2 regions of the Streptomyces sp. NPDC006368 genome follow, and region 1 is predicted to be linked to the other one. Evidence: riboswitches for the same ligand, from Rfam matches in the RefSeq annotation. Region 1 holds a riboswitch; the other holds the start of a gene.
What was found. Region 1 has a riboswitch for cyclic di-AMP ahead of ABZZ38_RS01340 (NlpC/P60 family protein). Riboswitches for the same ligand answer to the same signal wherever they lie in the genome.
Positions count from the first base shown of each region.

Region 1 (5,007 bases):
CCAAGGACGGCACCGAGACCTGGTACTGCCACCTCAGCAGCACCAAGATCCGGTCCGGCGAGGTCAAGGCCGGGGACGTCATCGCGTACTCCGGCAACTCCGGCAACTCCACCGGACCGCACCTGCACTTCGAGGTACGGCCCGGCGGCGGCGCCGCGATCGACCCGCTGCCGTGGCTGCGCAGCCACGGCCTGAACCCCACGGGCTGACCGCCACGGCCGGGTCCCCCGGCGGCTACAGCTTCTCGACCGGCGCGTACCGCAGGAGCAGCCGCTTCGGCTTCTCGTCCCCGAAGTCGATCGTCGCCTGTGCGTCCGCGCCCACTCCGGTCACCGCCATCACGGTCCCCAGCCCGAACTGGTCGTGCGTGACCCGGTCCCCGACCGTGAGCGAGATCACCGGCTTGTCCGTGGTCCGCCGGGTGGCGAAGCCCGAAGGGCCGGAGCGGGAACGCGACGACGACAGCGAGGACGTGATCCCGGCGGTCGGACCGGCCGGAGCGGCCATCGGGCCCGTGCGCCGCCACTCCACGTACTGGCCCGGGATCTCCTCCAGGAACCGCGACGGCGGGTTGTACGAAGGCTGCCCCCAGGCGCTGCGCATCGACGACCGGGTCAGATAGAGCCGCTCACGGGCGCGCGTGATGCCGACGTACGCCAGGCGCCGCTCCTCCTCCAGCTCCTTGGTCTGGCCGAGGGCCCGCATGTGCGGGAAGACGCCGTCCTCCATGCCCGTCAGGAAGACGACCGGGAACTCCAGGCCCTTGGCGGTGTGCAGCGTCATCAGCGTGATGACGCCGGAGCCCTCCTCGTCCTCGTCCGGGATCTGGTCGGAGTCGGCGACGAGCGCGACCTGCTCCAGGAACTCCGCGAGGGTGCCGGGCTCCTCGCCCCGCTCCTGCTCGAACTCCAGGGCCACGGCGGCGAGCTCCTGCAGGTTCTCGATGCGGGTCTCGTCCTGCGGGTCGGTGGACGCCTGCAGCTCCGCCAGATAGCCCGTGCGCTCCAGGACCGCTTCGAGGACGACCGCCGGACCGGCGCCCGAGTCGGCGATCGTGCGCAACTCCTCCATCAGCGTGTTGAACCGCTTCACGGCGTTCGCGGACCGCGCCGCCATGCCGTACGCCTCGTCCACGCGCCGCAGCGCCTGCGGGAAGGTGATCTTCTCGCGCAGGGCCAGGGCCTCGATCATCGCCTCGGCGCGGTCACCGATGCCGCGCTTGGGCACGTTGAGAATGCGGCGCAGCGGGACGCTGTCCTCCGGGTTGGCGAGGACGCGCAGGTACGCCAGGACGTCCCGCACCTCCTTGCGCTCGTAGAAGCGCACACCGCCGACGACCTTGTACGGCAGGCCGACGCGGATGAAGATCTCCTCGAAGACGCGGGACTGGGCGTTCGTGCGGTAGAAGACGGCGACGTCGCCGGCCTTCGCGTCGCCCGCGTCCGTCAGCCGGTCGATCTCGTCGGCGACGAACTGCGCCTCGTCGTGCTCGGTGTCCGCGACGTACCCGATGATCCTGGAGCCCTCGCCGGCGTTGGTCCACAGGTTCTTGGGGCGGCGGCTCTCGTTGCGCTCGATCACCGCGTTGGCGGCCGACAGGATGGTCTGCGTGGAGCGGTAGTTCTGCTCCAGCAGGATCGTGGTGGCGTCCGGGTAGTCCTCCTCGAACTGGAGGATGTTGCGGATGGTCGCGCCGCGGAAGGCGTAGATCGACTGGTCGGCGTCACCGACGACGCACAGCTCGGCCGGGTCCAGGTCCTCGTACCCCGTGCCGACCAGCTCGCGTACGAGGGTGTACTGGGCGTGGTTGGTGTCCTGGTACTCGTCGACGAGGACGTGGCGGAAGCGGCGGCGGTAGTGCTCGGCGACGTCCGGGAACGCCTGGAGCAGGTGGACCGTCGTCATGATGATGTCGTCGAAGTCCAGGGCGTTGGCCTCGCGCAGCCGCGCCTGGTACATCCGGTACGCCTCGGCGAGCGTCTTCTCGAAACCGTCGGCGGCCTGGTCGGCGAAGGCCTCCTCGTCGATCAGCTCGTTCTTCAGGTTCGAGATCTTGGCGCTGAACGACTTCGGCGGGAAGCGCTTCGGGTCCAGGTCCAGGTCACGGCAGACCAGCGCCATGAGCCGCTTGGAGTCGGCGGCGTCGTAGATCGAGAACGACGACGTGAAGCCGAGCTTCTTCGACTCGCGGCGCAGGATGCGCACGCAGGCGCTGTGGAAGGTCATGACCCACATGGCGTTGGCGCGCGGGCCGACGAGCTGCTCGACGCGCTCCTTCATCTCGCCGGCGGCCTTGTTGGTGAAGGTGATCGCCAGTATCTGGCCGGGATGCACGTGGCGCGTGGCCAGCAGGTGGGCGATGCGGTGGGTGAGGACCCGGGTCTTGCCGGACCCGGCACCGGCGACGATGAGCAGCGGCGAGCCGGTGTGCGCGACGGCGGCGCGCTGCTGCTCGTTCAACCCCTCCAGCAGCGCGGCGGCGTCCACGACGGGGCGCGGGGCGCCGTCGCGGTAGTACGCGTCTGCCGCCTCCCGGGCCGGGGGCACGTCGAAGTGGTCCCCGAAGAGGTCATGCGGGACCTCCTCCGCGACCGGGGTGTGGTCATCGGAGTCCTCGGGCGGGGGCGGGGGCTCCTCGGAACCGTGGTTCCGGAGGCCCGCCAGGAAGCTGTCGTCAAAGAGGCTGCTCATCGCCTATCGAGTCTAGGCCGCCCCACCGACAGCCGTGGCCGAACCGGCTTCACCACCTCTTGCGTTCAGGACAACGCGGAGCGTCAAGGTCACGAAAATGTATCGGGCATATCGCACATCATCCTTCACAGCACCGCCACAGGTTGGCTAGCGTGCCTGCCCAAGCGGACCGTTCCCTCATCGGCGAACCACGCCGATCGGACCGCTCCCGCCGAATCCGGCCTCCCGCTCGGGGAGTTCGGAACCGGGGACCCACGTGCGTCATGGGGTGAATCGACCGTATCCGCGGGTCGTAGGGCACCTTCCGTTCCGCCCGAACCCGACAGCTAACCCGGTAGGCGGCCCATGGAAGGAGATGCCGGCCTTGGCGTCGCATCGCAAGCCGCGCAGCCGCACCACCCGCACGTTCGGTACGCACTCCCCCGCCGTCGGGGTCACGACGGCAGCCCTCGCCTCCGTCACGACCCTGCTGTCCTCGCAGTCCGCCGGCGCTTCCGTGCCCGTGCAGCCGACCGTCGAGGAGGTACAGCGGAAAGTCGACGATCTCTACCGGCAGGCGGGCAACACGGCGACGCAGCAGTACACCAAGGCCAACGAAGCCACCGACCGGCAGCGGCGCACGGTCGACGGGATATTCGACGGGGCCGCCGGACGCGCGCAGGCGGTGAACGAGACGCGCCGCGCCCTCGGTGATCACACGGCGGCACCGTCCCGGCCGGGAACGGCAGGAACGGCAGGGGCGTCAAGGGCGTCAGGAACGGCAGGGGCGCCAGGAACGCCGGGAACGCCGGGAACGCCGCGGACGATCGGCCCGGCCGCGGCGCTGGTCTTCGCGGACGACCCGCGGTCGTTCACCGACCGGACGCAGGTGAGGGACCGGATCGCCGAGCAGCGGCACCAGGCGTTCACCGACCTGCCGACGCAGCGGGTCGCGGCGGCCGAGCTGCGCGTCGAGGCGGCGAAGGGCTCGGAGTCGCTCGCCGCCTCCCCGGCATCCCTGCGGAGCAGCAAGCAGGCGGTGCAGCGCAAGCTGGCCGAGGCGCGCGCCCTGCTGTCACAGCTGACGGCGGAGGAGAGGGCGCGCCCGGAGGTGCCGACGCAGCGCGAGGCGGAGGCGGGGACGGGGGAACAGACGCAGGTCCGGGCCGTGGTGGAAGCGGCCTGCGGGCCGCGGCAGCGGGAGGCGCGAGAGCAGGAGCAGCGGGGCCGGAGGGAGGCCCGGCCGCCGGGGGAAGGCGGCCACGACGGCGCCTCCACCACCAAGGCGGACAAGGTGGTGGCCTTCGCCCGGGCCCAGATCGGCAAGCCGTACGTCCGGGGGGCGACCGGTCCGAGCTCGTACGACTGCTCCGGCCTCACCCAGGCGGCCTGGAAGGCGGCGGGCGTCGACCTGCCGCGCACCACGTGGGAGCAGGCCGAGGTCGGCACCCGGGTCCCGACCGATGAGCTGCGCCGCGGCGACCTGGTGTTCTTCCACGACGACAGCAGCCATGTCGGCATCTACCAGGGCGACGGCATGATGATCCACGCCTCGAAGCCGGGCACGAACGTGCGCGAGGAATCGATCTTCTTCATGCCGATCCACGGCGTCGTCCGCCCGGCCTGACGGGCGGCGGAGGTCAGGTCCAGAGCGTGGCGATGAAGATGTTCGCGACGGTCAGGCCGCCGACGGCGCCGAAGAGCGCCTTGTCGGCCCTCTCCTCGTCGCGCTTGACGTAGACCAGACCGAGGATGACGACCAGGACGGCCAGCTTCACACCGATCTTGATGTTGTTCACGGTCTGGTCGTCGGCCTGGTTGAGGCCGACCAGGGCCACACCCGTGACCAGCATGGTCAGCGCGCCGTGCAGCATCGCGGGCGTGAAGCGCGCCGTACCCGCGCCCATCGCCTTCATCTGGGCCAGGAACCCGCCCAGCAGGGAGGCGATGCCGATGATGTGCAACGCGACGAAGACATTGATGAGTACGTCCATGGGGCGGAGCCTAACCGGGGCCATATCACCGGCCGCCGGGCGGGGTTGTCTCATTCGCCGCATCGGTCACAGCTGATACGGAATGACGGATTCCGGCGGCATCGGCGCCAAAGAAACCGGGCCTCGAACTCTCACCTGCGACCAATAACGGTCACACCGTCTCCCCCTCCTGACCCACGCGTTTAGCGTCCTTCCGCAGGTGGCCGGCTCTCCCCACCGCCGCCCGGACTCCCGGGCGGCAGCCGGCCACCCCGCAGCAGGCTCAAGGGAAGGGAAGTGACCGCCCTCGTGGCAGCGCACCGGAAGCCCAGGCGACGGCCGCTGAGCGGATCGGCGGCCGGCC
Region 1 is NZ_JBEXQK010000001.1:264,667-269,673, reverse strand. It holds gene ABZZ38_RS01350 (M23 family metallopeptidase) at 1-209, shown strand, start outside; gene pcrA (DNA helicase PcrA) at 235-2,691, opposite strand; cyclic di-AMP (ydaO/yuaA leader) riboswitch at 2,891-3,048, shown strand; gene ABZZ38_RS01340 (NlpC/P60 family protein) at 3,047-4,297, shown strand; gene ABZZ38_RS01335 (hypothetical protein) at 4,311-4,664, opposite strand; gene ABZZ38_RS01330 (NlpC/P60 family protein) at 4,953-5,007, shown strand, end outside.

Region 2 (5,007 bases), on a different contig from region 1:
GGGGCTTGCCCGCATCTACGGTACGACCGTCTCCGGGCTTCTCGGCGAGGTGGAGCCGGAGCGGGACCCCATCGTCCGGGCCGGGCGCACCGAGCCCGTCGAGGCCGACGGGTGGACGTACCACCAGGCGGGCGGCCCGGGCCGGGCCATGCAGGCGCTGCGCGTGAAGGTGCCGTACGAGAGCCGGGGCGACCTCGTCCGCGTTCACCCGGGGGAGGAGTGGCTGTACGTCCTGGAGGGGCGGGTGAGGCTCGCCCTGGGGGACGCCGTCCACGTCCTCGACCCCGGCGACAGCGCGCACTTCGATTCACTCACCCCGCACCGGATCGCCGCGGCCGGACGGGACGGGGCCGAGCTGCTCTTCGTCCATACCCTCCTGCAGAGCCCCGCCGCCGATCTCTGCCTCGGCGGCTGCGCCCCGCGCCGCTGACGGCGCCGCCCGCCGCTCACACCCGCGGTGGCCACCCGTCGCCCGCACCCGTCGTTCGCACCCGCCCGAGAGAGGCACCCGGCCATGTCCCAGGAGTGGAAGTTCCCGCGAGGGCTCGTCATCCGGCTCTTCGCGTATCTGGTGGCGGGCCACCTGTTCGCGGCGTTCCTCTATCTGCTGTTCGCGCTCGGGGCCGAGTAGGGCTCACCCCTCGTCGAGGAGCCGCTCGCGCAGTCGCTCGCGGGTCTCGGGCGCCAGCTTCAGGCCCTCGGAAAGGTACCGGTCGGTCGTGCCCCAGGTCTCCTCGATCGTCGCGAACGCCGTCGCCAGGTACTCGATCCGGGCGTCGAAGAGCGGGCTGAGCAGCTCCAGCACCTCGGGCGACATCCCGGAGGCGGTGGTGTCGCTGCGGCGCACCTTGTAGCGGCGGTGCGGGTCGTTCGACTTGAGGTAGTCCTCCTCGATCGCCTCGCGCTCGACGCCGAGCGCGAGCAGCGTCACCGCTATGGACAGGCCCGCCCGGTCCTTGCCGGCCGCGCAGTGCATCAGGGCCGGCACGCTGTCCTCGGCGAGGGCGTGCAGCACCCGGCTGTGCTCGGCGGTGCGGTCCTGGATGATCGCGCGGTACGCGTGCGACATCCGGGCCGCGCCCTTGCCGTCCGCCAGGATCTCGCGGAGCTGGTCGAGGTCCCCGTCGCGGACCATCCGCCAGAATTCGGCGCCGTCCGCCGGGTCGGAGAGGGGGATGTTCACGTTGCGTACGCCGGGCAGGGCCACGTCGGGGCCCTCCAGCCGCTGGTCGGCGGCGTTGCGGAAGTCGAAGATCGTGTGGAGTCCGAGGGAGCCCAGGAACGCCGCGTCCTCGCCGGTGGCGTGCGCGAGGTGGCCGCTGCGGAAGAGACGGCCGTACCGGACGCGCCGCCCGTCCACCGTCGGCAGTCCGCCCACGTCGCGGAAGTTGCGCACCCCGGTCAGTTCGGGCTCCTCGGTCGACGGGATGTGCGGCAGCTGCTGCGTCACGGGGGCTCCTCCGCGTCTGCCGTCGGCGCTGGTCGCCGACGATGTCGCGATCCGACGATACGACATCGATACCCCGGGCAATCATCTCCGTGCGGCCCGGAACGCCGTGCGGATACGCCGTGCGGAGACCGGGATGCAGGGGGTCGGCCGGGGCCGGAGCGGGCATGGCTCGCGCGGTGCGATTGGTCCGCCTTGCGCCGTTTGCTCCTTCTCGAGTGGCGCGGGCTCGGCGCCGGCCGGAGGCGCGGGCCGGCCTGGTGGTGTGGGCCGGCCCGGTGGCGTTGTCGGGGGCGGCCTTGTATGAATGCCGCGAAAGCGGACACTTCAGCGCTTTACCCCGCACTCCTGGGGGGATCGATTGCGAATGACGGTTCTGTCCGTATTGGGCTGTTCGGTATAACGTGCCCCAGTACCAAGGGAGATGGGACGGGGCACGTGAGCAGCGTCATAAGCGTGACGGTCCGTGGCCGGGAGCCGCGCGCAAATCCCTTGCCCGCAAAGGGGATACATGATCCGTAATCCACGGAGGGTGACCGTGATTCCGATGCGCCGGTCCGGAAATGAATGCCTTTCGGAAAGGCGTGGCTTGTTCGCGTCGACCCGACTGCTTTACGGTCACGGCAATCCGGCCGGACCGCCGAATCCTGCCGCCGGCCCGGAATTCGCACCCACTCACGCGTGGCAGGAGCGGGGGAACCAGGTAGTACGCCGATCCCGAAATCCCGGGACCGGCTTGGGGTGAAGTCGCGTCGACCACGCGACCGGGCATCTCCAGCCCGAACCCGACAGCTCACCTCGCAGGCGCCGGAGAGGAATTCGCCATGCCCGCGAAGGGTAAGCACCGCCGTCCCAAGTCCAGCACGATCACCCGTGGTTTCGTCGCCGCCGGTACCGGTGGCGCCGCCATCGCCATCCCGCTGCTCGGCGCCACCGGCGCCCACGCCGTGGAGAAGACCGCCGCGCCGACCGCCGCCCCGCAGCAGGTCGTCGCCGCCGCGAAGGCCGCGCCCCGCACGTACACCGTCGTCGCCGGCGACTATCTCGCCAAGATCGCCCACAACAAGAACGTCAAGGGCGGCTGGCAGAAGCTGTACAAGGACAACCGCGAGGTCATCGGTGAGGACCCCTCCCTCATCCTCCCGGGCATGAAGCTCACCCTCGGCGCCAAGTCCGCGGCCAAGCCCGCCACGGCCAAGCCCGCCGCGGCCAAGCCGAAGGCCGCCGACACCCGTGAGGAGACCCGCGCCTCCCGCTCCGCCGCCAAGGCCGAGGCCGCCCCGGCGCAGCCCGCCGCCGAGACCAGCGGTTCGGGCTTCACCGCCCCGGTCTCCGCCGGCGTCAGCACGCCCTACCGCGCCTCTGGCTCCATGTGGTCCTCCGGTTACCACACCGGTGTGGACTTCACGGCCTCCTCCGGTACCAGCGTCAAGGCCGTCGGCCCCGGCACCGTCGTCTCCGCCGGCTGGAGCGGTTCGTACGGCAACGAGGTCGTCATCAAGCACGCCGACGGCAACTACTCGCAGTACGCCCACCTCTCCTCCCTCTCCGTCTCCTCCGGGCAGAGCGTGAGCGGCGGCCAGCAGATCGGCCTGTCCGGCTCCACGGGCAACTCCACCGGTCCGCACCTGCACTTCGAGATCCGCACCAGCCCCAGCTACGGTTCGGACATCGACCCGCTCGCGTACCTCCGCCAGCACGGCGTCTCCATCTGAGACACCCGGCGGGCGTGAAGCCCGACCTCTGCCCGGCACCCCTGGTGCCGGGCAGAGGCGTATTCCGGCTTGGGCGAATCTTGACCGGTGGTGTTTCTCACCCTCCGTCAACCCCGCCTTACGGTCGCGTAGGTCACATCGATGGGTGAAAGATGGGTTCTCGTGGCAGACGATTCGACCTTCAGAGACAGTGACGCATTCGGGTCGTACGCGGCGATCGGTGACAGCTTCACCGAGGGCGTCGGAGACCCCGGTCCCGGTGGGACGTTCGTCGGCTGGGCGGACCGCCTGGCGGTGCTGCTCGCCGACCGGGTGCCGGATCCCGAGGCGTTCCGGTACGCCAACCTCGCCGTCCGCGGACGGCTCCTCGACCAGATCGTCGAGGAACAGGTCCCGCGGGCGAAGCAACTCGCCCCCGACCTGGTGACCTTCTGCGCGGGCGGCAACGACATCATCCGGCCCGGCAGCGACCCGGACGATGTGGCGGAACGCTTCGAGCGCGCCGTCGTCGACCTGACGTCCGCGGTGGGCACCGTCCTGGTGACGACCGGCTTCGACACCCGTGGCGTGCCGGTGCTGCGCCACCTGCGCGGCAAGATCGCCACGTACAACGGCCACGTCCGCGCCGTCGCCGACCGCTACGGTTGCCCCGTACTCGACCTCTGGTCCCTCAAGTCCGTCCAGGACAGGCGCGCTTGGGACGCGGACCGGCTCCATCTGTCCCCCGAGGGGCACACGCGCGTCGCCCTGCGGGCCGCCCAGGTGCTGGGCCTGCCGATCCCCGCCGACCCCGACCAGCCCTGGCCCCCGCTGCCGCCGCGCGGCACCCTCGAGGTGCGCCGCGACGACATCCAGTGGACGCGCGAGTACCTCGTGCCCTGGATCGGCCGCCGTCTGCGCGGAGAGTCGTCCGGCGACCACGTCTCCGCGAAGCGCCCGGACCTGCTGCCGCTGTAGGGCCCGATGGCGCTTCAGGGCCGGTGACCAGCCCGGGTCCCGGCCCGGAGACCGGGCCGACGCCCCGGCACGAACCCGTGGGCCCGGGCCCCGGCTTGCCGGCGGGCGGGCCGTCATGGCCCCGGCGTACTCCGTCACTGCCCGCGGGGCGACGGGCGGCCGGAACCGGGGACCGGCACGGAGCACGCGCGCGTTGCGCCCCCTCGCGCGGACCGGGTCGTGCCCCTCGTCGTACGCGCGCCGCGGGGGCCGTCGCACGGCGCGGCTGAAGCGCGTGCGCGGGCCGTGTGGTGGACGACCTTGCACGCGTACGACGTACGAGGCCTCCGCCGGATGCGATCCGCCCGGGGCCGGACATCCCGCTGTCACACCCCCCGCCCATAATGGAGGGACCCAAGCCCCTGGAGGTGCTGTGACCGGCGCTGACTCCACCCATCCGCTGCGTTCCCGGCTGCGCGCGCTGCGGCCGGCCGCCTTCGGCGCGGACCCCGCGGGAGAGCGGATGGAGCGGATCCGCCGCTCGCCGAACTTCGCGGACGGGGTGTTCCAGAACCCGGTGAGCGCCCGGCACAGACCGTCCGGCTCGGCCGTGGAGTTCGCGAAGGTCTACTTCGAGAAGGAGGGGCGCCGTCGCCGTGCCCCGGCCGGCCCCATCCCGGTGCACGCCACCACCGCCGCCGACCTCGCCCGGCCCCCGGCGAGCGGACTGCGTCTGACCTGGATGGGACACTCCAGCGTGCTCGCCGAGATAGACGGGCGGCGCGTGCTGTTCGACCCGGTGTGGGGCTCCCGCTGCTCACCGTTCTCCTTCGCCGGCCCCCGGCGGCTGCACGCCGTGCCGCTGCCGCTCGCGGCACTCGGCCCCGTCGACGTCGTCGTGATCTCCCA
Region 2 is NZ_JBEXQK010000037.1:46,566-51,572, forward strand. It holds gene ABZZ38_RS23585 (XRE family transcriptional regulator) at 1-430, shown strand, start outside; gene ABZZ38_RS23590 (DUF6126 family protein) at 515-631, shown strand; gene ABZZ38_RS23595 (tyrosine-protein phosphatase) at 635-1,450, opposite strand; cyclic di-AMP (ydaO/yuaA leader) riboswitch at 2,106-2,267, shown strand; gene ABZZ38_RS23600 (LysM peptidoglycan-binding domain-containing M23 family metallopeptidase) at 2,272-3,162, shown strand; gene ABZZ38_RS23605 (SGNH/GDSL hydrolase family protein) at 3,304-4,119, shown strand; gene ABZZ38_RS23610 (MBL fold metallo-hydrolase) at 4,532-5,007, shown strand, end outside.
Region 2: another riboswitch for cyclic di-AMP. It lies ahead of ABZZ38_RS23600 (LysM peptidoglycan-binding domain-containing M23 family metallopeptidase); the one in region 1 lies ahead of ABZZ38_RS01340 (NlpC/P60 family protein).